One region of the Enterobacter sp. QK-SA4 genome, then DNA from elsewhere that is predicted to be linked to it. Evidence: predicted binding sites of a transcription regulator. Region 1 holds the regulator's gene; each other region holds the start of a gene.
What was found. Region 1 encodes CRP, which controls carbon source genes, mostly activating them, when cyclic AMP is high. Its sites were predicted from a motif close to ATGTGANNNNNNTCACAT; they were not measured.
Positions count from the first base shown of each region.

Region 2: rhaS (HTH-type transcriptional activator RhaS) is a predicted target of CRP. The motif match lies at 3,216-3,233, and genes of this name have one in related genera.
Region 3: AC1VYI_RS08345 (YfcZ/YiiS family protein) is a predicted target of CRP. The motif match lies at 1,897-1,914, and genes of this name have one in related genera.
Region 4: udp (uridine phosphorylase) is a predicted target of CRP. The motif match lies at 3,053-3,070, and genes of this name have one in related genera.

Region 1 covers NZ_JBXFXH010000007.1:389,545-397,564, forward strand. Annotated here, with positions in the region: gene argD (bifunctional acetylornithine/succinyldiaminopimelate transaminase) at 1-684, shown strand, start outside; gene AC1VYI_RS03295 (YccS/YhfK family putative transporter) at 681-2,768, opposite strand; gene crp (cAMP-activated global transcriptional regulator CRP) at 2,826-3,458, opposite strand; gene AC1VYI_RS03305 (OsmC family protein) at 3,770-4,174, shown strand; gene AC1VYI_RS03310 (phosphoribulokinase) at 4,241-5,110, opposite strand; gene AC1VYI_RS03315 (YheU family protein) at 5,141-5,359, opposite strand; gene AC1VYI_RS03320 (hydrolase) at 5,356-6,378, opposite strand; gene AC1VYI_RS03325 (ABC transporter ATP-binding protein) at 6,491-8,020, opposite strand, start outside.
Region 2 covers NZ_JBXFXH010000007.1:48,329-56,348, forward strand. Annotated here, with positions in the region: gene rhaD (rhamnulose-1-phosphate aldolase) at 1-298, opposite strand, end outside; gene rhaA (L-rhamnose isomerase) at 335-1,594, opposite strand; gene rhaB (rhamnulokinase) at 1,591-3,060, opposite strand; gene rhaS (HTH-type transcriptional activator RhaS) at 3,361-4,197, shown strand; gene rhaR (HTH-type transcriptional activator RhaR) at 4,271-5,119, shown strand; gene rhaT (L-rhamnose/proton symporter RhaT) at 5,120-6,154, opposite strand; gene sodA (superoxide dismutase [Mn]) at 6,443-7,063, shown strand; gene yiiM (6-hydroxyaminopurine reductase) at 7,258-7,932, shown strand.
Region 3 covers NZ_JBXFXH010000007.1:1,407,245-1,415,264, forward strand. Annotated here, with positions in the region: gene mlaA (phospholipid-binding lipoprotein MlaA) at 1-280, shown strand, start outside; gene fadL (long-chain fatty acid transporter FadL) at 325-1,647, opposite strand; gene AC1VYI_RS08345 (YfcZ/YiiS family protein) at 2,020-2,304, shown strand; gene fadI (acetyl-CoA C-acyltransferase FadI) at 2,529-3,839, shown strand; gene fadJ (fatty acid oxidation complex subunit alpha FadJ) at 3,839-5,986, shown strand; gene sixA (phosphohistidine phosphatase SixA) at 6,196-6,681, shown strand; gene smrB (endonuclease SmrB) at 6,727-7,278, opposite strand; gene prmB (50S ribosomal protein L3 N(5)-glutamine methyltransferase) at 7,424-8,020, shown strand, end outside.
Region 4 covers NZ_JBXFXH010000007.1:179,287-187,306, forward strand. Annotated here, with positions in the region: gene metE (5-methyltetrahydropteroyltriglutamate--homocysteine S-methyltransferase) at 1-2,047, shown strand, start outside; gene AC1VYI_RS02370 (dienelactone hydrolase family protein) at 2,132-2,938, opposite strand; gene udp (uridine phosphorylase) at 3,194-3,955, shown strand; gene rmuC (DNA recombination protein RmuC) at 4,095-5,552, shown strand; gene ubiE (bifunctional demethylmenaquinone methyltransferase/2-methoxy-6-polyprenyl-1,4-benzoquinol methylase UbiE) at 5,619-6,374, shown strand; gene ubiJ (ubiquinone biosynthesis protein UbiJ) at 6,388-6,993, shown strand; gene ubiB (ubiquinone biosynthesis regulatory protein kinase UbiB) at 6,990-8,020, shown strand, end outside.

The DNA.
Region 1 (8,020 bases):
AAAGCGGTCATGGACGATCACACCTGCGCGGTAGTCGTTGAGCCGATCCAGGGTGAAGGCGGCGTGACGGCGGCAACTCCGGAATTCCTGAAAGGGCTGCGCGAGCTGTGCGACGAACATAAGGCGCTGCTGGTCTTTGATGAAGTGCAGTGCGGGATGGGGCGTACCGGCGATCTGTTCGCGTATATGCACTACGGCGTTACGCCGGACATCCTGACCAGCGCCAAAGCGCTCGGCGGTGGTTTCCCGGTGAGTGCGGTACTGACGACGCAGGAGATCGCCTCCGCGTTCCACGTCGGCTCTCACGGCTCTACCTACGGCGGTAACCCGCTGGCGACCGCCGTGGCGGGCGCTGCATTCGACATTATCAACACGCCGGAGGTGTTGAACGCCGTGAGCGCGAAGCGCGAGCTGTTCGTAAAACACCTGCAAAAGATTGATGAGCAGTACGATGTGTTCAGCGAAATCCGCGGGATGGGGCTGTTGATTGGCGCCGAGCTGAAGCCGCAGTACAAAGGTCGCGCGCGCGACTTCCTGCACGCCGCCGCGCACGAAGGAGTGATGGTGCTCAATGCCGGGCCGGACGTGATGCGCTTTGCGCCGTCGCTGGTGGTAGAAGACAAAGACATCGAAGAGGGGTTAACCCGCTTTGCCTCGGCGGTCGCGAAGATCGTTAAAGGCTAATACTCGGTTCGCTTTAACCGACGCGTTAACCAAATGCCGTGATGCGGACGCTGACGCCATGCCACCGACGAAATGGTGTGCATGGTGTTCAGATGTCCCAGAACGCGCTGCAAATGCTGCTCCAGCGTGCTCATTGGCCCGTGGGTTAACGTCTCCGGCGCTTCCAGAATGTTTGAGTCGCCCGACTCGCCCGGCGCGTCATACTCCAGACGTTGCTGACACCTCTGCAACGCAATTTCACACGACTGCAAATAGCGCTGCGCCAGATCCGGCGTCAGCATCGTGTGCTCGCGCGCCAGCGTGGTCATGGCGTTAATGTGCTCGACGATAAACTGGCTGTGCGTCACCCAGAGCTTCATGTCTGCCAGATAGTGCGAGTTAAAGCCCGGCTCCTGCATCGCCTGGTTGAGCGAGTTAAACAGGGCGTTGTGCGCCTGGTTGACCTTCATCCGCTGATAGGCCAGCGGGGAGGGCTGCGGGTCGTCGCTCAGGATCAGGCGAATAGCCTGCTGGTCGGCTTCCAGCGCGTCGTGGGCGTTCTGCCTCAGCAGCCCGCTCTGCCACTGCGGCCACAGCCAGACCATTCCGCCAAAGGCAATCAGGCAGCCGATCAGGGTATCAATCAGCCTGGCGACAATAAACTGTTCGCCATTGAGCGTGAGCAGCTGCAGGGTATATACCGCCGTCACCGTAAAGCCCACCATCGCCCAGCCGTAATTTTTTCGGATAATCAGGTAGCTCACCAGCGTGATCGCCAGCATGCCTGCCAGGGTATAGCCTTCCGGCACGTGGAAGTGCAGCGTCACGCCCGCAATGATCAGCCCGGCCATCGTTCCGCCAGCCCGGTGCAGAATACGCACACGCGTGGCGCCGTAGCCGTTCTGGGTGACAAACAGCACGGTCATTAAGATCCAGTACGGTTTCGGCAGGTGCAGCGCCATGCCCATCAGGCTGGCGGTACTGAGCATCACGCTAATCCTGGCGGCGTTGCGCAGGGCGGACGATTTAAGAGAAAGATAGCTTTTGAGCGCGGGCAATAACGGAAGCCGTTTTTGCTTATCCGCCATCAGGTCGCGGGGATAAAGCGGGCGCTGCGTGCGCAACACGCGGGCGATGCGGCTGAAGTGCCAGGCGGCAAACTGGCCGACCGGGTTATCGGGATGCTGGCGGGCGATTTTCTCCAGCGCGCCCAGCTGTTTTTCCATGTTAAAGCGCGTCGGGTAGCGGTGGTAGAGAATATCATCGGCCAGCACGCGCAGACGTGCGGACACGGTTTGTGCGTTCCAGCGGATCACCGCTTCGGCGTGGCTGCGCTCGACCAGCTTTTGCACCTCCTGCGGGTGATGAAGGCTTACGGAGATGTGCTCCTGCAGATCCAGCCCGACCTGGAAGGTGCGCAGCAGCCGTTTGTATTCGTGGTTCTTGTTGGCGGCGAGCATATGCAGCTGCTGATAGCACTGGCTTATCAGGTCCACCACCTTCTGCTGGCGCGTCAGCAGCGGCGGTAAGGATTTTTCCGGGTCGGTATGCTGGGTGAGCAGGGTATATTTGGCTTCGCAGTAATCCGCAAGCTGCACATAGAGCAGGCTCAGGGATTCACGCAGCGGCTGTTCGCGCCACAGCCAGAACCAAAACCAGTTAAACAGCCCGTACCACAATGTCCCCAGGGCGTAGATCAGCAGCGGCTCCCACACCGGCATGTTCCCGGCGAGGCTCAGCGTGAAAATGGCCGCAATCAGCGAGGCGGGAAGCAGGCGGGCGTGCAGCGAACTGATTTCCGCCGTGACGCCGAGCGTCATCGCCAGCACGGTCAGGATCAGCGGCAGCGGGATATCCCGGGCAAGCAGAAGCTGCACGGCGAGGCTACAGCCGGCAAACAGGCAGCCACCGATAATCAGGCGTTTGAAAAAGCGCTTATGCGGCGTGTCCAGACCGGCGATGTTGCAGCAGGCGGGCACGAGGGAAAACAGCAGGCCTTGCTGAAGATGTCCGAGGATCAGGCCTATGGCCACAGGAAGACACAACACCAGCGTTTGCCGCAGTGCGTAGTTAACTTCCGGGTGATAGATCAGCCTGCGCCACATGGGGAGTAGAGACAAAAACGGCGTGACACCCTGCGGTGACACGCCGTTTGAGCGGAATTAACGCGTTCCGTAGACCACGATGGTTTTACCGTGGGCGGAGATCAGGTTTTGATCTTCCAGCATTTTCAGGATACGGCCCACTGTTTCACGGGAGCAACCGACGATCTGACCAATTTCCTGACGGGTAATTTTAATTTGCATGCCGTCCGGGTGGGTCATAGCGTCTGGCTGTTTCGCCAGGTTCAACAGGGTTTGTGCGATACGGCCGGTAACGTCCAGGAAGGCGAGGTTACCCACTTTCTCTGACGTGACCTGCAGACGGCGCGCCATCTGGGAAGAAAGACGCATCAGGATGTCAGGGTTAACCTGAATCAGCTGACGGAACTTCTTGTAAGAAATTTCAGCCACTTCACATGCTGTCTTTGCACGAACCCAGGCGCTACGTTCCTGGCCCTCTTCAAACAGGCCCAGTTCACCGATGAAATCGCCCTGGTTCAGATAAGAAAGGATCATCTCTTTCCCTTCTTCATCTTTGATCAGCACTGCCACCGAGCCTTTAACGATGTAATACAACGTTTCCGCTTTTTCACCCTGGTGAATCAGCGTGCTCTTCGATGGGTACTTATGAATGTGGCAATGAGACAAGAACCATTCGAGAGTCGGGTCTGTTTGCGGTTTGCCAAGCACCATGCGCTGTTATCCTCTGTTATAAGCTGTCACCAGAGTCATCAGATGCATCCGGACTCTGGGGTTGCAATCGAATTCTTACCCATACCCTGGGAAGTCGGCTACCGTAACGTTTCGCAGCCAGTAAAGTTTGATGTCCTCTGCATACACGTGTAACGTCAATGTATTACTGTAGCATCCTGAGTGTTTTAGCATAGCTTTCGCCGCGTGTCTCCTGGTGTCTCGCTTCAGCATGATGCAGGTCGCCTTCCATTGCGAGAAATGTAACGCACGCGTAATCTGTCACCAAAAATGCAACGTTGGAGTTAATGAATATGCAAGCGCGCGTGAAATGGGTTGAAGGTTTAACGTTCCTGGGCGAGTCCGCGTCAGGACACCAGATTTTGATGGACGGTAACTCCGGCGATAAAGCGCCAAGCCCAATGGAAATGGTGCTGATGGCGGCAGGGGGTTGCAGCGCCATTGACGTGGTGTCGATTCTGCAAAAAGGTCGTCATGACGTGACGGATTGTGAGGTTAAACTCACATCAGAGCGTCGCGATGAGGCGCCACGCCTGTTCACCCATATTAACCTGCACTTTGTGGTCACCGGTAAAGAACTGAAAGACGCGGCGGTCTCACGTGCGGTGGACCTGTCTGCGGAGAAGTACTGCTCTGTGGCGTTAATGCTGGAGAAAGCGGTAAAAATCACGCATTCGTATGAAGTGATCGAGGCGTGATTGATGGGGCATCGTGCGTGTTGATGCCCTCACCCTAACCCTCTCCCACTGGGAGAGGGAACATGCTCACGCGATCTGCTTCCCTTCCATCAGTCGCTCCACCAGCGGCGTCATGATGAGCTCCATCGCCAGCCCCATTTTCCCGCCCGGCACCACTAACGTATTCATGTGCGAAATAAACGAGCCCTGCAGCATTGCCAGCAGCCACGGGTAATCAATGCCTTCGAGATTGCGGAAATGGATCACCACAAAACTCTCATCCAGCGACGGGATGCTTTTGGCCGCGAACGGGTTGGAGGTGTCCACCGTCGGCACGCGCTGGAAGTTGATATGGGTGCGGGAGAACTGCGGCGTCAGGAAGTTAATGTAATCCTCCATGGAGCGCACCACCGAGTCCATCACCGCTTCGCGAGAATGGCCACGCTCGCTCATGTCACGCGTCAGCTTCTGGATCCACTCCAGGTTTACGATAGGAACCACGCCGACCAGCAGATCCACGTGGCGCGCCACGTCGTGTTGAGGGGTGACCACGCCGCCGTGCAATCCTTCGTAAAACAGGACGTCGGTGGGTTCCGGCAGCGGCTGCCAGGGGGTAAAGGTGCCCGGCACCTGATTCCAGGGTACGGCTTCATCATAGGTGTGCAGATACTTGCGGGACTGCCCTTTGCCGCTCTTGCCGTACTCTATAAAGGTTTGTTCCAGCAGGCCGAAGTCATTGGCTTCCGGGCCGAAGTAGCTGATGTGTTTACCCGAATCGCGCGCCTTACGAATGGCCATGTCCATCTCCGGACGCGTGTAGCGGTGAAAGCTGTCGCCTTCGACCTCCGCCGCACGGAGATTCAGCTGGGCGAAAATCTTGCGAAATGCGAGGCTGGTGGTGGTGGTTCCCGCACCACTCGACCCCGTAACGGCAATAACCGGATGTCTGGCAGACATAGCAACTCCCTGACTGAAAAGGGTGGAAGATCAGCCGTGAAACGCGTTGCGGGGCATGATATTGACCGTCTCATGCAGTTCTGACCACACCAGCACCACGTCGCCGCTTTTCAGCTGGCGCTTAACATCGTTGACCTTTTGCTCAAGCGAGCGTTCCTGTTCACCATAATCGGTGCCTTCGCGTAATACAAAGCTTTCAATCAGATTATCGAGCGTTTCGGGAGCCAGATCCTGCCAGGGAATAATCATTTTGCACCGTCCAGATAAGGGGTCAGCCAGTCAGGAATACGCGCCTCAAGCCACATTTTCGGGCGGCGCAGCGTGCCGCCGATAAACCCGACGTGGCCGCCATGCTCGGTCAACTGATAGTGAACGTTGTCGGGCAGGAATTCCTGAGCGGGGATCGAGTGATGATCCATAAACGGGTCATCTTTGGCATGAATAATCAACGTTGGCTGCGTGATCTTGCTGAGCAGCGGCATGGCGCTGCACTGACGATAATAGTCAATCGCATCGGCGAAGCCGTGGATTTTCGCGGTGATCAGGTCGTCGAATTCGCGAATGCGGCGCACCTTTTTCAGCTGGCGCAGGCTGACCGGCAGGGTATCCGGGTAGGCCTTCAGCTTACGCGCCGCGTTGGCCTTCAAAAGGTTGAGCAGGTAGCGCTGATAGACGCGGGAAAAGCCCTTATCCATGTGGTAGCTGCACTGCTCGAGCATAAACGGCGCGGAGACAATGACGGCGGCATCCAGCGGGACGCTTTCACCCTCTTTGGCCAGCAGACAGGCCAGCATGTTGCCGCCCAGCGAGTAGCCCACGGCGGCCGTTGGCTCGGTGCCATAATTTTCCCGCAGCCAGTGTAAAAACCACGTCCCGTCTTCGGTTTCACCCGAGTGATAAATGCGTTTCTGACGATTCGGTTCGCCGCTGCAGCCGCGAAAATGCATCACCACGCCGAGCCAGCCGCGCGCTTTTGCCGCCTCAATTAGCCCATGCGCATACGGGCTGTGCAGGCTGCCTTCCAGACCGTGGAAAACCACCAGACGCGGCTTATGGCGAGCCTGTTCCGGCGCTTCGCTCCAGGCGAGATCCAGAAAGTCACCGTCTGGCAGGTCAAGCCGTTGCCAGTGCGGGGTGAACTGAACCTTGCGGCGGATCAGTCGCGGCAGCATGGTCTGCAAATGGGGATTGGCCACGCCGCGCATAGGCACGAACTCAGTGCTGTCTTCGGCCGCAATGTCGAAGTCTGATGGAATGATTTGGGTCATAAGCGCGATGCTGATTCTTGTCGGAAATTTACGATACTTTCCGAATTGTACCCCGTTTAAGCTGGATTTCCGAACCCGGTACGGATTCTGTTCTTCAAACGGGGTAAACAGGTCAGTCAGCCTGCAGCATCGCTTCCAGCTGTTCCTGCGCGTCGAGCCACGCCATCTCGCACTCTTCGAGACTGGATTTGGTCTTCGCCTGGGTTTGCAGGCAGTCGGTCAGCTCAGCCTTGCGGCTCTGGTCATACAGGCCGCTATCGCCGAGCTTCTCTTCAACGATAGCCAGCGTGGCGTTGAGTTTTTCCATCTCTTTTTCGAGACGGGTAATCTCTTTACGCAGCGGCTGCGTCTGGGTGCGAAGCTCCGCTTCACGACGCTTCTGGTCTTTACGCGCCTGCGCGCTGTTGGCGTTGTCTTTCGCTGACTCTTCCGGCTGGTTTTCCTGCTTCTGCACGTCCGTCAGCCACTGCTGGTAGTCTTCCAGATCGCCGTCGAACGGTTCAACTTTGCCGCCGTGCACTAAATAGAGATCGTCCGTGGTGGAGCGGATCAGGTGACGATCGTGCGAAACCACCACCAGCGCGCCTTCGAACTCAATCAGCGCTTCGGTCAGCGCCTGGCGCATGTCGAGATCCAGGTGGTTGGTCGGTTCATCGAGCAGCAGCAGGTTCGGGCGCTGCCAGACGATCAGCGCCAGCACCAGGCGGGCCTTTTCGCCGCCGGAGAAGCGCTCGGTGTTTTCAGTTACCTTATCGCCCTTGAAGCCAAAGCCGCCGAGATAGTCGCGCAGCTTCTGCTCCATCTCCTGCGGCGCCAGACGCGCGAGGTGCTGAATCGGCGATTCATCCGCGCGTAAAAATTCCAGCTGATGCTGGGCGAAGTAACCCAGCTTGATGCCCTTCGCGAGGCCGATTTCGCCGCTGACCGGGTTAAGCTCGCCCGCCAGCAGTTTGATCAGCGTCGATTTACCGGCGCCGTTACGCCCCAGCAGGCCAATGCGTGAACCCGGCACCAGGTTGAGCTTGATGGAATCGAGAATAATGCGGTCGGCATAGCCCGCGCTGACTTTCTCCATCTTCAGCAGTGGGTTAGGCAGGCTTTCCGGCTCGCGGAAGCTGAAGTGGAACGGGTTATCCACGTGCGCCGGGGCGATCATCTCCATACGTTCCAGCATCTTGATGCGGCTCTGGGCCTGCTTGGCTTTTGAGGCTTTGGCCTTGAAGCGATCCACGAAGCTCTGCAGGTGCGCCACGCGCTGCTGCTGGCTTTCGTACATGGACTGCTGCTGGGCGAGACGCGTCGCGCGCTGGCGCTCGAAGGAGCTGTAGTTGCCGGTGTACTCGAACATCGTTTGCTGTTCGATATGAATGATTTTATCCACTACCGGGTCAAGGAAGTCGCGGTCGTGGGAGATCAGAATCAGAGTGCCCTGATAGCTCTTGAGCCACTTCTCCAGCCAAATAACCGCATCGAGATCGAGGTGGTTGGTCGGTTCGTCAAGCAACAGCAGGTCAGAGCGGCAGATCAGCGCCTGCGCCAGGTTGAGGCGCATACGCCAGCCGCCGGAGAAGTCGCTGACCGGGCGTTCCAGCTGTTCGTTGCTGAAGCCCAGGCCGTGCAGCAGGCTGGAGGCGCGGGAGCG
Region 2 (8,020 bases), 340 kb from region 1:
CGCCGTCGCTATCCACTTTCACCACGCCGAGGTTGGCCTGTGGATCAAGCTGAACGTTGCGGAAGAACTTGCCGGAACCGGTGACGATAAACGGCGTGTTGGCCAGCATCGGCATGGGCTGGCTCAGGGCAATATAGCGTGGCTTCTGGTGAAAATCTCCGGTGTAAGGCGCGATATCCGCGTCGTCCAGACGCAGCGTCAGGTTGCCGCCGTTGCGCTCGTCCCAGCCTTTCAGCCAGGCGTCGGAGGTGGCTTTGATCATGCCCTGAACGAACCAGGAGTGGGTGATAGTCTGCATAGTCTTTATTTTCCAGTTATCGCGGTGAGGGCAAAATTACCCGCGCTTGCTCAACACGTTGTTCTCGTACGCGCGCACGTTTTCCAGCCACTGGCTGCCTGCCGGAGCGTCGTTACGCTGGCAGTACATCTCCCAAACGGCCTGCCACGGCAGGGATTTCTGCTCTTCCAGCAGCGCCAGGCGCGCGGTGTAGTCGCCGTTTTCTTCCAGCTTTTTCAGCACTGCGGTTGGCTCCAGCAGCGCACGCAGCAGGGCTTTTTTCATATTGCGGGTGCCAATAACCCACGCCGCGATGCGGTTGATGGAGGCATCGAAGAAGTCGAGGCCAATGTGCACGCGGTCGAACAGGTCGTGACGGATAATTTCGCTGGCAATCGCCTGGGTTTCGTCATCCAGCAGCACCACGTGGTCGCTGTCCCAGCGCACCGGGCGGCTGACGTGCAGCAGCAGGCGCGGCACGTAGAGCATGGCAGCGGAGATTTTGTCGGAGATCGCCTCGGTCGGATGGAAGTGACCGGCATCCAGGCACAGCGCGGTCTGGCGGCTGGTGGCGTACCCCATGTAGAACTCGTTCGAGCCGACGGTGTAGCTCTCGGCGCCAATGCCGAACAGCTTGCTCTCCACGGCGTCGATGTGGTGCGCCGGGTCCAGCTTCTCGCTGATGGCCTCATCCAGCGCGGCCAGCAGGCGCTGACGCGGGGCCAGGCGGTCGACGGTGATGTCTTTCATGCCGTCCGGGATCCAGATGTTCATTACTGACGGCGTGCCGAGCTGCTCGCCGAAATACGACGAAACGCGGCGGCTGGCCTTCACGTGGTCGATCCAGAACTGACGGATTTTGTCGTTGGCGTGCGCGAGGGTAAAACCGTCGGCGCTCAGCGGGTGCGAGAAGCAGGACGGGTTAAAGTCCAGACCAAGCTTGTTGGTTTTCGCCCACTCCACCCAGTTTTTAAAGTGTTCCGGTTTGATCTCGTTACGCGCTACCGGTGCGTCGGACTCCAGATAAATCGCATGCAGGTTCAGGCGTTTTGGCCCCGGGATGAGGCTCAGCGCCAGCTCCAGGTCGGCACGCAGTTCGGTGGCGTTGCGCGCTTTGCCCGGATAGTTACCCGTCGCCTGAATCCCCCCCGTCAGAGAACCGCCCGGGTTCTCGAAGCCGGCGACGTCATCACCCTGCCAGCAGTGCATAGAGACGGGCAGACGGTCGAGCTGGCGCAGCGCCGTTTCGACATCCACGCCGACGGCGGCGAAACGCTGTTTAGCCAGCTCCCAGGCTTGTTCTAATTGAGTGGTCATGCGCAAAGCTCCTTAGTCAGTCGTTTTTGCTGAAACTGCGCCCGGTAGCGGGCTATTTCATGGCAGGGATTGGGGGTTAAGGTGGTCAGGCAGGTATTCGCGGTGACCACCGAACGGAATTCATCGACATCAGAAAGTTCGTCCAGGGTCATCAGCTGAATACCGATGTTGCCGAGCGTCGAAGCCTCCACCGGACCCGCCACCACGGTGATGCCGCAGGCATCGGCGCAGAGCTGGTTCAGCAGCTGGTTCTGGCAGCCTCCGCCCACGATATGCAACTGGCTGAACGGTGCGCCTCGCAGGTCGACCAGCTCGCTCAGTACATCCGCGTAGAGAAGGGCGAGGCTGTCAAAAATACAGCGCGCCAGCTCGGCAGGACGGGAAGGCACCGGCTGCCCGGCTTCGAAACAGGCGGACTGGATTTCGGCACTCATATGCACCGGGTTAATAAAGCGGTCGTCGTTCGGGTTAATCAGGAACGTACAGGCCTTCAGCTTTTCGGTTTCTGCGATAAGCGCGGGCAGGTCGTTAACGTTTTGCTCTTTCAGCACGCGCTGAAGCAGCCACAGGCCCATGATGTTCTTCAGAACGCGGTAGCGCCCTTCGGCACCGCCTTCGTTAGTGATGTTCGCCGCCATCGCGGCGTCGCTGGTGTACGGCGTTTTGCTCTCAAAACCCATCAGCGACCAGGTGCCGGACGAGAGGTAGACCGCGTCTCTACTGGCCAGCGGGGATGCAATTACTGCGCTGGCGGTATCGTGACTGGCGACGGCAACGACGGGGATTTCATTCCCCTGCGGGCAAATCCACCGACCTATCACATTTCCGGGGTGCGTTGGCGTGCCGAACCAGGAGGGAGAGGCGCCCGTCCAGGTCAGCAGGGTTTCATCCCAGCTATCGGTGTTGATGTTGACCAACTGCGTGGTGGTGGCGTTGGTGTATTCCCAGTTCATGTTGCCGGTCAGCCGATAGCTTAAGTAGTCCGGAATGAGTAACGCATGCGTCACCTTTTTGACCAGCTCCGGCTGCTGCTCAACCAGCGCGCGCAGCTGATAGAGCGTGTTAAACGGCAGAAACTGAATACCGCTGCGGCCATAGATGTTGTCCTTGCCAAGCTGTGCGATGGCGTGTGTCATCAGCCCGTCGGTGCGACTGTCGCGATACGAGACGGGTAGGCCGACGCGTTCGCCGCGGCTGTCGAGCAGAACGTAGTCCACGCCCCAGGTATCGATGCCGATGCTGTCGATGCGAATGCCGTCATTGCAGACGTTGTTCAGCCCGGTGCGGATCTCCGCTTCCAGGGCATCAATATCCCAGGTATCAAAACCGTCCTGTTTTTGCAGGCAGTTGGCGAAACGGTGCATTTCGCGAAGCGTAAGTATGCGCCGATCGCAGTCCCAGGTGGCGAGCATTACGCGGCCGCTGGATGCGCCTAAATCGACAGCCACACAATGGCGAAAAGTCATGGTCAGGTCCCTTCTTAAGTCATTGGTGCTGAGTGTAAAAAAGGGACGAAAAGACCACCTTCTCGTCACTGACAGCACGAATCTCGCGCTGGCAAGAAAGCAAAGATGATCGTGAGGAAGTTCACAATTTCCTGTTATGGCAGGGGTTTCTGGCAATGTGACGCTGACCGCATTTCCCGGTTTTTCCGTCTGTTTCTTGAAAAACTGACGGCTTTTGCGCCGTTTGCTGTCAAAAATTTAAGGTGAGTGCGGAAGGCCTTAATTACTATTCGAGAACTTTCCTCATTGGTGGGGGCCGTTATGACCGTATTGCACAGCGTCGATTTTTTCCCGTCGGGAACGTCTCCGGTTGCGATAGAGCCCCGGCTCCCGCAGGCTGCGTTTCCTGAACATCATCATGATTTTCATGAAATTGTGATTGTCGAGCATGGAACGGGTATTCATGTCTTCAACGGCCAGCCCTACACCATCAGCGGCGGTATGGTGTGCTTCGTGCGCGATCACGACAGGCATTTGTATGAACATACCGACAACCTGTGCCTGACCAACGTGCTCTATCGTTCGCCGGACGCGTTCCAGTTTCTGTCGGGGTTGAACAAGCTACTGCCCCAGGAGCAGGATGGACACTACCCGTCTCACTGGCGGGTCAATCAGTCCACGTTGCAGCAGGTGCGCCAGCTGGTGAATCAACTGGCGCAGAGCGAGGGCGGGCAGGAGACGTATGCTATTGCCTCCCGCGAACTGCTGTTTATGCAACTGCTGGTGCTGCTGCGTCGCAGCAGCCTTGTGGAAGGGCTGGAAAATAACGACGCGCGCCTGAACCATCTGATGGCCTGGCTGGAAGATCATTTCACCGAGGATGTCTGCTGGGAGACGCTGGCGGATGATTTTTCACTGTCCCTGCGCACCCTGCATCGCCAGCTTAAGCAGCACACCGGGCTGACGCCGCAGCGCTACCTTAACCGTCTGCGCCTGATCAAAGCGCGTCATCTTTTACGTCACACCGACGAAAGCGTCACGGATATTGCCTACTGCTGTGGTTTTGGCGACAGCAATCACTTTTCAACGCTGTTTCGCCGGGAATTTAGCTGGTCGCCGCGCGATATCCGTCAGGGAAAGGATGCTTCACTCCAGTAACGCGAATGCAATCACCGTTTTATTGCCGCAAAAAGGCTAATAATATCCGGTTATTCACCGTAGAGGTGGTGGTGTGGCCGCTCAGTTAATTCTTCGCAAAGATGATTTTTTTGCCTCCGCGAGTCAGGCCGTCGCGGTGGCCGACCGCTACCCGCAAAATGTCTTTGCCGAGCATACCCACGAGTTTTGCGAGCTGGTGCTGGTATGGCGCGGCAACGGCTTACACATCCTCAACGACCGGCCCTACCGCATCACGCGTGGCGATCTGTTTTACATCCGCGCCGAAGACAAACACGCTTACGCCTCGGTTAACGATCTGGTGTTGCAGAACGTTATCTACTGTCCGGACAGGCTTAAACTGAATGTCGACTGGCCGGCCCATATCCCCGGTTTTCTCAATGCCAGAGGCGAACCCCACTGGCGCTTAAGCAGCAACGGCATGGCTCAGGTGCGCCAGACGATCGCCCAGCTGGAGCAGGAGAGCCAGAAGCACGATCCCGTGGCAAATCCGATGGCGGAACTGCTGTTCGCCCAGCTGGTGATGACCCTCAAACGTCATCGTTACGCGACCGATAACCCCTCCGCAACCGTCCAGGAAGCGCTGCTGGACAAGTTGATTGCCCGGCTTGCGGGCAGCCTGAACAAAAGTTTCGTTCTGGAAAAGTTTTGCGAGCAGGAGCAGTGCAGCGAGCGCGCGCTGCGCCAGCAGTTCCGCACCCAGACGGGGATGACGGTCAACCACTACCTGCGTCAGCTGCGCATCTGCCACGCCCAGTACCTGTTGCAGCATACCGAGCTGATGGTCAGTGAAGTGGCGATGCGCAGCGGATTTGAGGACAGTAATTACTTTTCGGTGGTGTTTAACCGCGAGGTGGGGATGACGCCGGTTCAGTGGCGTCATCGCAGTCGAAAGGCAGCGTAATCAGTTCGCCATGCCGAGGCCCACGATATTGGCCGCGATAATAATCACCACGCAGCCCAGGCTCAGCACGCCCACCGGACGACGCCCGGCGTTATTCCACTCCTTCAGTACCAGCCCAACCAGTCCGCCACACAACACGTAGAAGCTCATATGCAGCATCCAGCTTATGTAGTCGTACTGTGGTGGGATGCTGGCGTGGCCCCAGGCGTAGAAAAAGAACTGCAGATACCACATGAGGCCGCCCAGCATCGACAGCAGCACATTGGTGATGATTAAGGATTTTGCCAGTGAGAAATCGGCTTTTACCGACAAATCCTTCACTTTTGCCAGACGAATAAAGCAGAAGCCGAGGTTTACCAACGCGCCGCCGCCCATGATCACCACGTAGCTTGGCAGCGCCACGTACAGCGGGTCGACGCCCAGCGCGGCGGCCGCTTCGTGCATGGGTTTTGCGGCGTTCATGGCGAACGACATGCCCGCCGAGAAGATGCCGCACATCACTGCCAGCAGCAGCCCCTTCTTCAGGTTAAAGTCTTCGGCTTTGATGCCCATCTTGCGCTCTTTCAACTGTCCCGCGCGGGTGACGATACCCACGCCTATCACCGCAACAAGCACGCCAAGCAGCGTCATTTGCCCGCCTTTGGTGTTGATCAACACGTCGACATTGCCGTTAAGAATGGGCGTCATCAGCGTGCCGACGATGAGCGTAATGCCAATTGCGATGCCAATACCCATCGACATCCCGAGGTAGCGCATGGTCAGGCCGTAATTGATGTTGCCGATGCCCCACATCGCCCCGAACAGAAACACTGGCAGGAGGGTGGAGGCACTGAAGGAAGTAAAGTAGCCCCAGAAATCCGGGAGCAGCATGGCGCTAATGGTCCACGGCAAAATCAGCCAGGACACGGTACCGCCAACTGACCACATGGTTTCCCACGACCACCCTTTCACCTTTTTAAACGGGGCATAGAAACAGGCTGCACTGGCCGCGCCTATCAAATGCCAGAAGATACCCATCGTAATCGCATGATTCATTTTTACGTCCTCATCGTTTTTATAGCCGGTGGCTTCCCCCCGGCTTGATGAGTGTAAAAATTAGGCAGTTCAGGAACCTTCAGACTGTTGCCGCAATTTAGTTTTGGATGGCAATCAGCACGTTAACCGGGTGAGCAGACTCACAATTTTGTGATAAGGCAAAAATCAAATAACCTTATAAAAACTACGGCATTGATAATCATTTTCAATATCATTTAATTAACTATAATGAACCAACTGCTTACGCGGCATTAACAGCTGTGCCGCCCGACAATAATGGAGAGGATTATGAGTTATACACTGCCATCCCTGCCGTATGCCTACGACGCACTGGAACCGCATTTCGACAAGCAGACGATGGAAATCCATCACACTAAACACCACCAGACCTATGTGAACAACGCGAACGCCGCGCTGGAAAGCCTGCCAGAGTTCGCTAACCTGTCTGCTGAAGAGCTGATCACCAAGCTGGACCAGCTGCCAGCGGACAAGAAAACCGTTCTGCGTAACAACGCTGGCGGCCACGCTAACCACAGCCTGTTCTGGAAAGGCCTGAAGACCGGTACCACCCTGCAGGGCGACCTGAAAGCGGCTATCGAGCGCGACTTCGGCTCCGTAGACAACTTCAAAGCGGAATTCGAAAAAGCCGCTGCAACCCGTTTCGGCTCTGGCTGGGCGTGGCTGGTTCTGAAAGGCGACAAGCTGGCGGTAGTGTCTACTGCTAACCAGGACTCCCCGCTGATGGGTGAAGCAATCTCTGGCGCATCCGGCTTCCCAATCCTGGGCCTGGACGTGTGGGAACACGCTTACTACCTGAAATTCCAGAACCGTCGCCCGGACTACATCAAAGCCTTCTGGGACGTGGTGAACTGGGACGAAGCAGCAGCGCGTTTCGCCGCTAAAAAATAAGGTTGCATTGACGCCTGTGAGAAGCGAGTCTTATGACTCGCTTTTTTTGTATCTGTATACCCGTCATACTTCAAGTTGCAGGTGCGTTGGCTGCGTTCGCTCACCCCAGTCACTTACCTGAGTAAGCTCCTGGGGATTCACTCTCTTGCCGCCTTCCTGCAACTCGAATTATTTAGGGCATAAAAGGAGCAGCGATGCATTATCCGGTGAATGTATTTACAGGCAAGGTAAGGGAGTACGACGGCAGCCGCCCGAGTGCCATCGCCAAAATTCAGGTCGACGGTGAGCTGACGTTAACCGACCTCGGGCTTGCGGGTGACGAGCAGGCCGAAAAGAAAATCCACGGTGGGCCCGATCGCGCGCTGTGCCACTACCCGCGCGAACACTACCAGCACTGGAAAACCGAATTCCCCGAGCAGGCGGACCTCTTCGTCGCCCCCGCGTTTGGCGAGAATCTCTCCACCGAAGGGCTCACCGAAAAGAACGTGTTTATCGGTGATATCTACCGCTGGGGCGATGCCCTGATTCAGGTGACGCAGCCGCGCTCGCCGTGCTTCAAGCTCAACTACCATTTCGGTATTCAGGATATGTCGGCCCAGCTGCAAAAGGCGGGTAAAACCGGCTGGCTGTATCGCGTGGTGCTGGCTGGGCAGATTTCAGCGGACGCCCCGCTTGAACTGGCGTCGCGCCTGAGCGATGTGTCTGTTTATGACGCCTGCGCCATTGCCTGGCATATGCCGTTTGACGACGAACAGTATCACCGCCTGCTGTCGGCGGCGGGGCTATCAACCAGCTGGACGAGAACGATGCAGAAGCGGCGTTTAAGCAGCAAGATCGAGGACAATTCGCGGAGGTTGTGGGGGAAATAACTGCCCCTCACCCCGGCCCTCTCCCCAAAGGGCGAGGGTGAAAAAACCTCACTGAGCAGTCACCTCTCCCCTATGGGGAGAGGTGTAG
Region 3 (8,020 bases), 1.0 Mb from region 1:
TGATGATGGCGGCGATATGGTGGATACGCTGTATCCGGTCCTGTCGTGGCTGACCTGGCCGCTGTCGGTGGGTAAATGGACGGTGGAAGGGATTGAAACTCGCGCGCAACTGCTCGACTCTGATGGTCTGCTGCGCCAGTCTTCTGATCCGTACATTATGGTGCGCGAAGCGTACTTCCAGAATCATGACTTTATTGCCAACGGCGGCAAGCTGAAGCCGGAAGAGAATCCAAACGCGAAAGCGATCGAAAACGAACTAAAAGATATCGATTCGGAGTAAATAAAAAAGGTGAGCAATGCTCACCTTTTTTGATTCCAGCGCGATTAGAACGCGTAGTTGAAGTTCATGCCGTACAGCCAGGCTTTACCTTCGGAAGAGAACTCATACGGACCTTCCTTGAAGTTAACTTTTTGACCGTGCATATAAGATATGCCCGCATCAATAGAAGCATCCTTGTTGAATGCATAGGTCGCACCAGCGCTCAGCCAGAAGCGGTCCTGATCGGGAATCGAGATAGAGCGTTTGTCTGCTGGTACCGGACTATCATCGAAGGCAATACCGGTGCGGAATGTCCAGTTGTCATCCATATAGTAGGTTGTCCCCAGCGCGATGCGGTAAGCATCACGGAAGCTCTCATCTTTATAGAAGAGCGTGTCGCCGTTGCTATTGGTCGCCTTCAGCTCCTGGAACTGGCTCCAGCTGGTGTAGGTCAGGCTATAGTGAACTGCCCACTGTGGCGCCACTTTGTTATAACCTGACAATTCCCACATTTCTGGTAAGTGCAGGCTCAGAGAGCCGCCAGTGGTTTGTCCATTGGTTCCCATCGGAAGACCGAAGTTGCCGAGGATCTGGTTATAAGCAGAAGGGAGGCTGCTTTTGTAATCTCCATCAAAGTCGATTTTTACTTCGGAACGGTAGGTTAAGCCGTAACGGTTGTTTTTATCGAGTTCATAAAGGATACCGGCGTTCCAGCCAAAGCCCCACTCATCGCCCTTCAGATAAGCGATCTGAGTATCTGCTGGGATACCAGCCACACGCTGTGCCAGGGCTGGTGGAAGTGCGCCTGAGCCAGCGACGACTTTGCCCAGGTCGCCCGCGTAACGTTCGATCTTCGCTTTAGCATACACAGCGTCAAAGCCAACGCCGAAACTCCAGTGATTATCCAGACGGTAAGCACCGCTCAGGTTCAGGTTCAGGGTTTCGAGGTCGGTTTTACCGCCAAACGCCCCAGCTGCATAGTCGTTATTGAACTCGGTTGCTAAACCGTAGTTAGAGGTCACGGATGCGCCCCAACCGAACTGGTCGTTAATCGGCGCCACAAAGTGCATGTTTGGAACCCATGCCGTTGGGGCAATGTTATCCGATTTCAGATCGGCACCTGTCGGAGAACGGCCCGAGATATCAACACCTGGATCGACAAAAATTGCTCCGGCAGAGAAGGTCGGACGATCGAACATCATGATCAACGCGGGGTTACGACTCGCGTTACCCGCATCATCAGCAATGGCGCCTTCCCCTGAATACGCGCGGCCAAGGCCAGAGGAAGAAAATTCGTTTAACTGAAAGCCCGCTGACCAGGCGGAAGTGGAGACGAGTGCCACTGCGACTGCCAGCGCAGTCTTGTTGAACAGGGTTTTCTGGCTCATGACCATAACCTCATTGAGTTATTTTTATTCAATAATTGTTACATACCGTAACAGGAGCGCGAAGTGTAGGGTCTGAGGTATGACAGACAAATCAGACCAGTGGCCAGAGTATAGGTCCGACCAGCCTGAATGTTGCAAGTTTGTTTATTAATATTTTCAAACATGTTTCGTGAAACGAGATCTGCTTGGCAAAATTGTGACCATCGCGACTCACCCAAAAGGGTGGTTTTTGTTTTAGATCATTTTTTAGTGTGATATTGGTCACTTAACCGGTTTTGCGCCATTAACGGCTGGAGAGAGCCCGCGCCGGGGCGTAAAATATCAGCATCGTGTTTATCTCGCGCTCTGCGCGAATACAGAGGAAATTGAGCTATGAGTAAATGCAGTGCTGATGAAACCCCGGTTTGCTGCTGTATGGATGTTGGGACCATCATGGACAACTCCGATTGCACCGCGTCTTACAGCCGCGTGTTCACTACCCGCGCTGAAGCGGAAGAGACCCTGACCGCGCTGAGCAAGCGTGCGCGTGACGTTGAATCCGATCCGTGTGAAATCAAGTCAACCTTTACCGAAGTGGAAGGCGGCGTGAAGCTGGACATCGACTTTGTTTTCGCCTGCGAAGCGGAAACGCTGATTTTCCAGCTGGGCCTGCGTTAATTTCTGCGGCCGGAACCCTCTCCCACGGGAGAGGGCTCAAACATCAAAAACGGTAACCTCAGGGTTACCGTTTTGCTTTTATCACGCCGGCATTTTCTTTTTCTTCTCTGTGTTTTAGCTCGCACTTTTTCGTTTCCCCGATTGGCTGAATGTAAAAAAATGGTTAAGACTATTATCAGGTCAGACCACTTTATGTTGGCGAAAATTTTTTACAGGGGAGTGTTATGAGTCAGGCATTACCGCTTATTACCCGTCAGGGCGATCGCATTGCCATAGTCAGTGGATTGCGCACGCCGTTTGCGCGGCAGGCAACGGCGTTTCATGGCATACCGGCCGTTGACCTGGGCAAAATGGTAGTGGGGGAGATGCTGGCTCGCAGCGAAATTCCACCTGAGGTCATCGAACAGCTGGTTTTCGGTCAGGTCGTGCAGATGCCTGAAGCCCCCAATATTGCGCGTGAAATCGTACTGGGTACCGGGATGAACGTCCATACCGATGCCTACAGCGTCAGTCGCGCCTGCGCGACCAGCTTCCAGGCCGTGGCTAACGTCGCTGAAAGCCTGATGGCGGGCACTATTCGCGCCGGGATCGCGGGTGGAGCGGACTCCTCTTCGGTGCTGCCGATTGGCGTGAGTAAAAAGCTGGCGCGCATCCTGGTGGATGTCAATAAAGCCCGCACGACGGGTCAGAAACTCAAGCTCTTCTCGCGTTTACGCCTGCGCGACCTCATGCCCGTGCCGCCTGCCGTAGCGGAATATTCTACTGGCCTGCGCATGGGCGATACCGCCGAGCAGATGGCAAAAACGTACGGCATTACCCGCGAGCAGCAGGATGCCCTGGCGCATCGCTCGCACCAGCTTGCGGCAAAAGCCTGGTCGGAAGGCAAGCTGACCGACGAGGTCATGACCGCCTATATCCCCCCTTACCGTGAACCGCTCGCGGAGGACAACAATATTCGCGGCACCTCAACGCTGGCGGATTACGCAAAACTCCGCCCGGCGTTTGACCGCAAACACGGCACGGTGACGGCGGCGAACAGCACGCCGCTGACGGATGGCGCCGCCGCCGTGATCCTGATGACCGAATCCCGCGCGAAGGAGCTGGGCATCACTCCCCTGGGCTATTTACGCAGCTATGCCTTCACCGCCATTGATGTCTGGCAGGACATGCTGTTAGGTCCGGCGTGGTCCACGCCGCTGGCGCTGGAGCGCGCGGGGCTGACGCTGGCTGATTTAACCCTGATTGATATGCACGAAGCGTTTGCCGCGCAGACCCTGGCAAACGTACAGCTGCTGGCAAGCGAGCGTTTCGCGCGCGACGTGCTGGGCCGCGCCCATGCCACAGGCGAAGTGGATCAGAGTAAATTCAACGTGCTGGGCGGCTCTATCGCCTACGGTCATCCGTTTGCCGCCACAGGGGCGAGGATGATCACGCAAACATTACATGAACTCCGTCGCCGCGGCGGAGGGTTTGGCCTCGTTACCGCCTGTGCGGCGGGTGGCCTTGGCGCAGCAATGGTTCTGGAGGCTGAATAATGGATATGCCATCTGCATTTAATCTGACGGTTCGCCTCGATAACGTGGCCGTTATCACTATTGATGTGCCTGATGAAAAGATGAATACCCTGAAGGCCGAATTTGGTGTTCAGGTGCGCGCGATGCTAAAGCAGATCCGCGACAACAAAGCGATTCGTGGTCTGGTCTTTATCTCTGCCAAGCCGGATAACTTTATCGCCGGCGCGGATATCAACATGATCGCCCGGGCGCAAAGCGCTCTGGAAGCCGAAGAGCTGGCGCGTCAGGGCCAGCAGGTGATGGCGGAGATCGGCGGCCTGCCGATCCCGGTCATTGCCGCAATCCACGGCGCCTGTCTGGGCGGTGGGCTTGAGCTGGCGCTGGCCTGTCACAGCCGGATTTGCACCGACGATGCGAAAACGATTCTGGGCCTGCCGGAAGTGCAGCTGGGCCTGCTGCCTGGCTCCGGCGGAACGCAACGGTTGCCGCGCCTGGTGGGCGTTAGCACGGCACTGGAGATGATCTTAACCGGTAAACAGCTGCGTGCCCGTCAGGCGTTGAAAGCCGGTCTGGTCGATGACGTCGTGCCGCAGTCCATTTTGCTGGAGGCCGCCGTTGAGCTTGCGCTGAAAGGGCGTCAGGCAAAACGTCCTCTGCCGGTACGCGAGCGCGTGCTGGCCGGTCCGCTGGGAAGAACGCTCCTGTTCAACATGGTGGGCAAAAAGACCGAACAAAAAACCAAAGGCAATTACCCGGCGGCAAAGCGGATCCTGGAAGTGATCGAAACCGGGCTGTCGCAGGGCAGCAGCAGCGGCTATGCAGCGGAGGCCAAAGCCTTTGGCGAACTGGCGATGACGCCGCAGTCACAGGCGCTGCGCAGCATCTTCTTCGCCAGCACGGACGTGAAAAAAGATCCGGGCAGCGAGGCGCAGCCTGCGCCGCTGCGTGCCATTGGCGTACTGGGTGGGGGGCTCATGGGTGGCGGAATCTCTTTTGTTACCGCCAGCAAAGGCAAATTGCCTGTACGCATCAAAGACATTAATCCTAAGGGGATCAACCACGCGCTGCAGTACAGCTGGCAGAACCTTGATCAAAAGGTCAAGCGCCGCCATATCAAGGCAAGCGAGCGTGATAAAACCCTGGCGATGATCTCCGGTACGACGGATTACAGCGGTTTTGCGCACCGCGATCTGGTGATTGAAGCCGTGTTTGAAGATCTGGCGCTTAAGCAGCAGATGGTGGCAGACGTTGAGCAACATTGCGCCCCGCATACCATTTTTGCCTCCAATACGTCGTCATTGCCGATTGGCGATATCGCGGCGAAAGCCGCGCGTCCTGAGCAGGTGATTGGGCTGCACTTCTTTAGCCCGGTCGAAAAAATGCCGCTGGTGGAAGTTATTCCGCACGCGACTACCAGTCCGCAAACTGTTGCCACCGTGGTGAAGCTGGCGAAAAAACAGGGCAAAACCCCGATTGTGGTAGCGGACAAAGCTGGCTTCTACGTCAACCGCATTCTGGCTCCCTACATTAATGAAGCAATGCGGTTACTGACGGAAGGGGAGAAGATTGAGCACGTCGACGAGGCGCTGGTAAAGTTTGGTTTCCCCGTTGGCCCAATCCAACTTTTGGATGAGGTGGGAATAGACACCGGCACTAAAATTATACCAGTGCTTGAAGCCGCATATGGCGATCGTTTTAGCCCACCTGCAAACATTGTTTCTGCGATTTTGAAGGACGATCGCAAAGGCAGAAAAAATGAACGCGGTTTCTATCTTTACGGCGCGAAAGGGCGTAAAAGCAGGAAACAGGTCGACCCTTCGGTATATGGACTCATTTCGACTACGGGTCAGGGAAAACTCTCCGCCGTTCAGTGCGCTGAGCGCTGCGTGATGATGATGCTCAATGAAGCGGCGCGCTGTTTTGATGAGCAGGTAATCAAGAGCGCGCGCGATGGTGACATTGGCGCGGTATTTGGCATTGGCTTCCCGCCGTTCCTCGGCGGCCCGTTCCGTTACATGGATACGCTCGGCGCGGGTGAAGTGGTTGCTATCCTGCAACGTCTGGCTTCGCAATATGGTCCACGGTTTACACCGTGTGACGAATTATTACAGATGGCGGAACGCGGCCAGACATTTTGGCCTGCAAGGGAAACTGTCCTCGTAAGCTGAGGTCAAAAAAGGGTAAATCCTGAAGTGAATGACCCTGTTCTGGCGATTTTGTAAACAGAGATTGACTATACTTACGCCATTGAGGTAAAAAACAGCGTTTCATTCACCGAATGGATCAGGCACAATGCCCGGCCATCGGGTTTTCTACCTCTCAGCATTTATCGCGGGTAGTTAACGCCGGTGCTTCTGGTTAACAAAAGCGGTGCAATATGCAAGTTTTTATCATGCGTCACGGCGACGCGGCACTCGATGCCGCCAGTGACTCAGTACGTCCTTTGACCGTCTGCGGCTGCGACGAATCTCGTCTGATGGCGACCTGGCTTAACGGTCAAAAAGTGGACATTGAACGCGTTCTGGTGAGTCCGTTCCTGCGTGCAGAACAGACGCTGGAGGTGGTAGGGGAGTGTATGAACCTGCCGACCAGTGTGGATGTTCTGCCTGAACTCACCCCGTGTGGCGATGTAGGCCTTGTCAGCGCTTATCTTCAGGCGCTGTGCAATGAAGGTGTCGCTTCCGCGCTGGTCATTTCCCACCTGCCACTGGTTGGCTATCTGGTATCTGAGCTGTGCCCGGGCGAGACCCCGCCGATGTTCACGACATCCGCCATTGCCAATGTTTCTCTCGACGAAACGGGCAAAGGCGTATTCAACTGGCAAATGAGTCCGTGCAACCTGAAGATGGCAAAAGCGATCTGACGTGACGTGCGATATGGCGGGTGCAATCTGCTTCCCGCCATTCTGTCAGGGCAACTCTGGCGGCTGCCACTCTTCCACTTCAATCAACACCAGCAACGCGGCATCTCCGCCGTACTCTTTCGGTGCCTGATGAAAAGCCATTACGTGTGGGTGCTGAGCCAGCCACAGCGGCGTCTGTTGCTTCAGAATATGTTTACCGTGACCGTGCATCACGCAGGCGCAAAAAACATGTTCACGGCGACAGGCCGCGATCAACGCGCCCAGCTCCTGTTTCGCCTGCATCTGCGTTAAGCCGTGGAGATCGAGAAACAGCTCCGGCGAGTAATCTCCGCGGCGTAACTTTTTCAGCTCAAAATGGCTGACGTCTTCGCGCACGTACTTCACGGCCCCCTGCGTGTTGAGCAGCGGCTGAAATTCATCTGAAAAGTAGTGGCTGTTATCGGCCTGCTCCTGCAGAAGACGCTTGACCGGGACTTCGCTGATTTTTTTGCGCTGCGGGCGATGGACAATCGTGTCCTGCGTGATTTTCCGCGTCCCGGTCATTAGCTGGCGGAAGAGCGCCTGATCCTCCTCGCTGAGCGATGTTTTCTTTTTCATTCGTCATTCTCATCTCGTATTTCCGATAGTGTACCCGACTAAACGCATTTTTTAACCTCAAGCGGTACGCGTCATTGCTGATTTATCGCCGTCTTCATGGCAAACTAGCCGCCGAAAATTATGCGAGCATGCCCTGGAGGAAAGAGTGGATAAAATATTTGTCGATGAAGCAGTAAACGAGCTGCATACCATACAGGACATGTTGCGCTGGTCGGTTAGCCGCTTCAGCGCCGCCAATATCTGGTACGGACACGGTACCGATAACCCGTGGGATGAGGCCGTGCAGCTGGTGCTGCCGTCTCTCTATCTGCCGCTGGATATTCCTGAAGACATGCGCACCGCGCGCCTGACCTCCAGCGAAAAACACCGCATCGTTGAGCGTGTGATCCGCCGCGTGAACGAACGCATTCCGGTCGCCTACCTGACCAACAAAGCCTGGTTCTGCGGTCACGAGTTCTATGTCGATGAACGCGTGCTGGTGCCGCGCTCGCCGATTGGCGAGCTGATCAACAACCATTTCGAAGGTCTGATTAACCATCAGCCGCAGCATATTCTGGATATGTGTACCGGTAGCGGCTGTATCGCCATCGCCTGTGCTTACGCCTTCCCGGAAGCGGAAGTTGACGCCGTCGATATCTCCACCGACGCGCTGGCCGTGACCGAGCACAACATTGAAGAGCACGGTCTGATTCATCACGTTACGCCGATTCGCTCTGACCTGTTCCGCGATCTGCCGACGCTG
Region 4 (8,020 bases), 210 kb from region 1:
GACCAGCCTGCTGCTTGGCAACGTGCCGGCTCGTCATCAGAACAACGATGGATCGGTAGATATCGATACTCTGTTCCGCATCGGCCGTGGCCGCGCGCCAACGGGGGAGCCAGCGGCAGCGGCGGAAATGACCAAGTGGTTCAACACCAACTATCACTATATGGTGCCGGAATTCGTCAAAGGCCAGCAGTTCAGGCTGGCCTGGACGGAGCTTCTGGACGAAGTGGATGAAGCGCTGGCGCTGGGCCACCAGGTGAAGCCGGTGCTGCTCGGGCCGGTAACGTACCTGTGGCTGGGCAAAGTAAAGGGCGAGCCGTTTGACCGACTCAGCCTGCTGAAGGATATTCTGCCGGTCTACAAACAGGTGCTGAGTGAGCTGGGCAAACGCGGCATTCAGTGGGTGCAAATCGACGAACCGGCGCTGGTGCTTGAGCTGCCGCAGGATTGGCTCGATGCCTTCAAACCGGCGTATGACGCGCTCACCGGTCAGGTAAAACTCCTGCTGACGACCTATTTTGAAGGCGTGACGCCGAACCTGAAGACCATTACCGCGCTGCCGGTTCAAGGCCTGCACGTTGATCTCGTACACGGTAAAGACGATGTCGCGGAACTGCACAAGCGCCTGCCAGCGGACTGGCTGCTCTCTGCCGGGCTGATCAATGGCCGTAACGTCTGGCGCGCCGATCTCACCGAGAAATACGCACAAATCAAAGACATCGTCGACAAACGTGAGCTGTGGGTGGCCTCATCTTGTTCCCTGCTGCACAGTCCGATCGATCTGAGCGTGGAAACCCGTCTCGACCCTGAAGTAAAAAGCTGGTTTGCCTTCGCGCTGCAAAAATGTGAAGAGCTGACCCTGCTGCGCGACGCGCTGAACAGCGGCGACACGGCGGCAATTACCGAATGGAGCGCCCCGATCCAGGCGCGCCGTCACTCGGCGCGCGTGCACAACCCGGCGGTGGAAAAACGCCTGGCGGCCATCACCGCCCGGGACAGCCAGCGTCAGAGTCCGTACGAGGTGCGCGCTGAAGCGCAGCGTGCCCGCTTCAGTCTGCCCGCGTGGCCAACAACGACGATCGGCTCTTTCCCGCAAACGACGGAGATCCGCGGCCTGCGCCTGGACTTTAAAAAGGGCAATCTGGATGCGAATCACTACCGCACCGGCATCGCGGAACACATCAAGCAGGCGATTATCGAGCAGGAGCGCCTGGGGCTGGACGTGCTGGTGCACGGCGAGGCCGAGCGTAACGACATGGTAGAATACTTCGGCGAGCACCTGGACGGCTTCGTCTTTACCCAGAACGGCTGGGTGCAGAGCTACGGCTCCCGCTGCGTCAAGCCGCCGGTGGTTATCGGTGACGTCAGCCGCCCGGAAGCGATCACCGTGGAGTGGGCGAAGTATGCCCAGTCCCTGACCGACAAGCCGGTAAAAGGGATGCTGACCGGTCCGGTGACCATTCTCTGCTGGTCGTTCCCGCGTGAAGACGTGACCCGTGAAACCATCGCCAAACAGATTGCCCTGGCGCTGCGTGATGAAGTGGCGGATCTGGAAGCGGCAGGCATTGGCATTATCCAGATTGACGAGCCGGCGCTGCGCGAAGGCCTGCCGCTGCGCCGCAGCGACTGGGATGCCTACCTGCAGTGGGGCGTGGAGGCGTTCCGCATCAACGCTGCGGTGGCGAAGGATGACACCCAGATCCACACCCACATGTGTTACTGCGAATTTAACGACATCATGGATTCGATTGCCGCGCTGGACGCCGACGTGATCACCATCGAGACCTCGCGTTCAGACATGGAGCTGCTGGAGTCGTTTGAAGAGTTCGACTACCCGAATGAAATCGGGCCGGGCGTGTACGACATTCACTCCCCGAACGTGCCGAGCGTGGAGTGGATTGAAGCCCTGCTGAAAAAAGCGGCCCAGCGCATTCCGTCAGAACGCCTGTGGGTGAACCCGGACTGCGGACTGAAAACCCGCGGCTGGCCGGAGACGCGCGCGGCGCTGGCGAACATGGTGAAGGCGGCGCAGAACCTGCGTCAGGCGTAGCGGTGCTGGATTGCCGGGTGGCGACAACGCTTACCCGGCCTACCTATTGGCCCGGTAAGGCATAGCCGCCACCGGGCTTTTTTATTACGCTTTCTTACCGCCGTACTGGCTAAACCACGCCAGCATTCTCTGCCAGCCATCTTTGGCTGATTCTGCGTGATAGCTCGGACGATAATCGGCATTAAACGCGTGCCCGGCATCCGGATACACCACGATCTCCGCCTTCGCATTGGCCGCGCGGAGCGCATGGCGCATGGTCTCTACCGAATCCAGCGAAATGCCGGTGTCCTGACCGCCGTAAAGCCCTAACACGGGGGCATTTAACTCGGTGGCGATATCGACGGGATGTTTCGGTGAATTCAGCGTTTTTTCACCCACCAGTTTGCCGTACCAGGCGACAGCGGCTTTGAGCTGCGGGTTATGCGCGGCATACAGCCAGCTAATGCGTCCACCCCAGCAGAAACCGGTGACCAGAAGACGATGCGGATCGCCGCCGTTGCGCGCCGCCCAGCTGGCGACGTGGTCGAGATCGGCCAGCACCTGCGCGTCCGGGACTTTGCTGACCAGGTTGCTGAGCAATGTTGGAATATCGCTGTAGTCGTTCGGATCGCCCTGACGGAAGTAGAGCTCTGGCGCAACGGCCAGATACCCTTCCAGCGCCAGCCGGCGGCAGAGATCGCGAATGTGTTCGTGAACACCGAAAATTTCCTGTACCACGATCACGATGGGCAGCGGGCCGTCCGCCGATTTTGGCCGTGCGTGGTAAGCAGGCATGTTCTCTCCCTGCGTGGGAATGGAGGTCTCACCCGCGGTAATTGCCGCTTCTGGCGTCGACACGATGGTTGAAGCATGTGGGGCCGCAGCAGGTGCAAAACCGGTTTTTTCAGTCATGGCATTCTCCGTACCAATGAGTTAGCGCAAAGGTAAATATAGACACCAGGTTAACAACTCACAGTGCCTTAAACGGTCTATCTTTTGTGCAGCACCTGGCGATATAACTTGTTAATGTGATGTAAATCACTTTTTTATGGAAATTCAATGTAATCATTTTCATCCATGGTGAGGTATGTCACGAAAATATGCTTACTGCTTCTGTAAAGTACCGTTTTACTTCTTCTGACTAACCGACCCACAGAGGAGTCACCTATGTCTAAGTCTGATGTTTTTCATCTCGGCCTCACCAAAAACGATTTACAAGGGGCTACGCTCGCTATCGTCCCTGGCGATCCTGAGCGTGTGGAAAAGATCGCCGCGCTGATGGATAAGCCGGTCAAGCTGGCTGCCCATCGTGAGTTCACCACCTGGCGCGCAGAGCTGGATGGCAAAGCGGTGATCGTGTGCTCTACCGGTATCGGTGGTCCGTCTACGTCTATTGCTGTTGAAGAGCTGGCACAGCTGGGCATCCGTACTTTCCTGCGTATCGGCACCACCGGCGCTATCCAGCCGCACATCAACGTGGGTGACGTGCTGGTCACGACCGCGTCCGTTCGTCTGGACGGCGCAAGCCTGCACTTTGCACCGATGGAATTCCCGGCAGTGGCTGATTTCGAATGCACCACCGCGCTGGTTGAAGCCGCAAAATCCGTAGGCGCAACCACTCACGTGGGCGTAACCGCCTCTTCCGACACCTTCTACCCGGGTCAGGAACGTTACGACACCTTCTCAGGCCGCGTGGTAAGCCGTTTCAAAGGCTCAATGGAAGAGTGGCAGTCCATGGGCGTGATGAACTACGAAATGGAATCCGCAACGCTGCTGACCATGTGCGCAAGCCAGGGTCTGCGTGCCGGTATGGTGGCGGGCGTTATCGTCAACCGCACCCAGCAGGAGATCCCGAACGCCGAAACCATGAAGCAGACCGAAAGTCATGCGGTGAAAATCGTGGTGGAAGCCGCGCGTCGCCTGATCTAATCCTCTCTTCTGAAATCAAAGGCCGACGCGTTCGGCCTTTATTTTTTGCGTAGCGCCTCGCAGGAAAACCCTTTCAAACTGGACGTTTATACAGCACAATTCTATTTTGTGCGGGTAATACGTTGATGCAGGGGGCATTGTGGATATCTCGATCCTGATTTACGCGGTAATTGCGGTGGCGGGCGTGGCGATAGGCTGGCTCATTTCCAGCTATCAGCATGCACAGCAGAAGGCCGACCAGCTGGCAGAGCGCGAAGAGATAGTCGCTGAATTAAGTGCGGCAAAGCAGCAGCTTGCGCTGAGTAACCACTGGCGAGAGGAGTGCGAGCTGCTTAACAACGAGCTGCGCAACCTGCGAGATATCAACACCTCGCTGGAGGCCGATCTCCGCGAAGTCACTACCCGCCTTGAATCCACCCAGCTGCATGCGGAAGACAAAATCCGGCAGATGATCAACAGCGAGCAGCGCCTCAGCGAACAGTTTGAGAACCTCGCCAACCGAATTTTTGAGCACAGCAACCGCCGCGTTGACGAACAGAACCGCCAGAGCCTCAACAGCCTGCTGACGCCGCTGCGCGAACAGCTGGACGGTTTTCGCCGTCAGGTGCAGGACAGCTTTGGTCAGGAGGCCCGCGAGCGGCACACGCTGGCGCATGAGATTCGCAATCTCCAGCAGCTGAATGCGCAAATGGCGCAGGAAGCGGTCAACCTGACCCGCGCGCTGAAAGGGGATAACAAAACCCAGGGCAACTGGGGAGAAGTGGTGCTGACCCGCGTGCTGGAGGCCTCTGGACTGCGGGAAGGATATGAATACGAAACGCAGGTGAGTATCGAAAACGACGCCCGCTCGCGAATGCAGCCGGATGTGATCGTGCGGCTGCCGCAGGGTAAAGATGTGGTGATTGACGCCAAAATGACGCTGGTGGCGTATGAACGCTACTTTAATGCGGACGATGATTACACGCGCGAGTCTGCGCTGCAGGAGCACATTGCCTCCGTGCGTAATCATATTCGCCTGCTTGGCAGAAAAGACTACCAGCAGCTGCCGGGTCTGCGCTCGCTGGACTATGTCCTGATGTTCATCCCGGTAGAACCCGCGTTCCTGCTGGCACTCGACAGACAGCCCGAGCTTATCACCGAAGCGCTCAAAAATAACATTATGCTGGTCAGCCCCACCACGCTGCTGGTGGCGTTACGCACCATTGCGAACCTATGGCGCTATGAGCACCAGAGCCGCAACGCTCAGCAGATTGCCGATCGTGCCAGCAAGCTTTACGACAAAATGCGCCTCTTCGTGGACGACATGTCTTCAGTCGGGCAGAGCCTGGATCGTGCGCAGGATAACTACCGCCAGGCGATGAAAAAACTCGCCTCCGGACGTGGCAATCTGCTGGCACAGGCCGAATCATTCCGTAGCCTGGGGGTTGAGGTTAAACGCGAGATTAATCCGGAATTGGTCGAACAGGCCACCGCCCAGGACGACGAGTTTCGCCTGCGAGAAGGTGCGGACGAACAAAATACAAACAGTGAAGACAATACGTTAGCGGCGGATTTATCACCAGACGAGACTCCAGCGCGTTTCTTTCGCGGTGGTTGAAACGTAGGGCAAACGCGCCCAATCTGTTACACTTCACGAACATTTTACTGATAAGCAGGCTCTGAGATGGCTGACGATTCACAAGACACAACGCACTTTGGCTTTCAGACTGTTGCCAAAGCGCAGAAAGCTGACATGGTGGCCCACGTATTTCATTCCGTGGCGGCGAAGTACGATGTGATGAATGACCTGATGTCGTTCGGCATTCATCGCTTGTGGAAGCGCTTCACCATTGACTGCAGCGGCGTACGTCGTGGACAAACGGTGCTGGATTTAGCCGGTGGTACGGGCGATTTAACCGCGAAATTCTCCCGTCTGGTGGGCGAAACCGGTCGCGTTGTTCTCGCCGATATTAATGACTCCATGCTGAAAATGGGACGCGAAAAGCTGCGTAACATCGGCGTGGTGGGGAATGTGGAGTATGTGCAGGCAAACGCCGAAGCGCTGCCATTCCCGGACAATACCTTTGATTGCATCACGATCTCTTTCGGTCTGCGTAACGTGACCGATAAAGAAAAAGCGCTGCGCTCCATGTACCGCGTGCTGAAGCCGGGTGGACGTCTGCTGGTGCTCGAGTTCTCAAAACCGATCATTGAGCCGCTGAGCAAAGCCTACGACGCCTATTCCTTCCACGTGCTGCCGCGTATTGGTGAGCTGGTGGCTAACGACGCTGAAAGCTACCGCTATCTGGCGGAGTCTATCCGTATGCACCCGGATCAGGACACATTAAAAGCCATGATGCAGGACGCGGAATTTGAGAACGTTGAATATTTCAACCTGACGGCGGGTGTCGTCGCGCTGCATCGCGGTTACAAATTCTGAGTGGAGGTGTCCCGTGCCCTTTAAACCCTTAGTCTCCGCAGGCGTCGAGAATGTACTGAACGCTTTTCTGTATCGCGCTCCGGCGCTGAAAGCTGCACGTCAGCGGCTAAACGGGAAGGTATTACGCATTGTTTTAAAAGAGTTATCGACGCCGCTTGTGCTGGTATTCAGCGAACGTCAGCTTGACGTTCTGGGGGCGTGGGAAGGTCAAGCAGACTGCTCGGTCATCACGCACATGAGCGTGCTGCCAAAACTGCGCGATCGCCAGCAATTAACGGCGCTTATCCGCAGCGGTGAGCTGGAAGTGGAGGGCGACATTCAGGTCGTGCAGAACTTCGTTGCGCTCACCGATCTGGCGGAGTTCGATCCGGCGGAGCTGCTCGCGCCTTTTATCGGCGACATTGCCGCCGAAGGCATCGGGAAAGTTCTTCATGGCGGCGCCTCCTTTGCGCGTAAAAGCCTCCAGCGCCAGCAACGCTATGCGGCGGAAGTGCTGACTGAGGAGTGGCGAATGGCGCCCGGGCCACTGGAAGTTGCATGGTTTGCGGAAGAGACCGCTGCTGTTGAACGTGCGGTTGATGCGTTAACCAAACGGCTGGAAAAACTGGAGGGCAAATGACGCCTGGTGAAATTCGGCGCCTCTATTTTATTATTCGCACCTTTTTGAGCTACGGGCTCGACGAGCTTATCCCCAAAATGCGTATCACGCTGCCGCTTCGTATCTGGCGGCGGATGCTCTTCTGGATGCCCAATCGCCATAAAGGTCAACCGCTGGGTGAGCGTCTGCGCCTGGCGTTGCAGGAACTCGGTCCGGTTTGGATTAAATTCGGGCAGATGCTGTCGACCCGCCGCGATCTCTTCCCGCCTCTGATTGCCGATGAGCTCGCGATGCTGCAGGATCGCGTCGCACCGTTTGACGGCGCGCGCGCGAAAAAGCAAATTGAAGAGGCGATGGGAAATGTACCCGTCGAGACCTGGTTTGACGATTTCGACATTAACCCACTGGCATCGGCCTCTATTGCGCAGGTGCACACCGCGCGTCTGAAAGAAAACGGCAAAGAAGTCGTTATTAAGGTCATTCGTCCGGACATCCTGCCAGTCATCAAAGCGGACATGAAGCTGATTTACCGTCTGGCGCGCTGGGTGCCACGCCTGCTGCCGGACGGGCGTCGCCTGCGTCCACTGGAAGTGGTGCGGGAATATGAAAAAACGCTGATTGATGAGCTTAACCTGCTGCGCGAATCGGCAAACGCCATTCAGCTGCGTCGCAACTTTGAAAACAGCCCGATGCTCTATGTACCTGAAGTCTATTCTGACTACTGTAGCCAGAATATGATGGTGATGGAGCGTATCTACGGTATTCCGGTTTCGGATGTGGTGGCCCTGGAGAAACAGGGAACAAACATGAAGCTCCTGGCCGAACGTGGCGTACAGGTCTTCTTTACCCAGGTATTCCGCGACAGCTTTTTCCATGCGGACATGCACCCGGGCAATATCTTCGTGAGCTACGAACACCCTGAGGATCCGAAGTATATCGGTATCGACTGCGGGATTGTGGGGTCGCTGAACAAAGAAGATAAACGGTATCTGGCTGAGAACTTCATCGCGTTCTTCAACCGCGACTACCGTAAGGTGGCCGAGCTGCA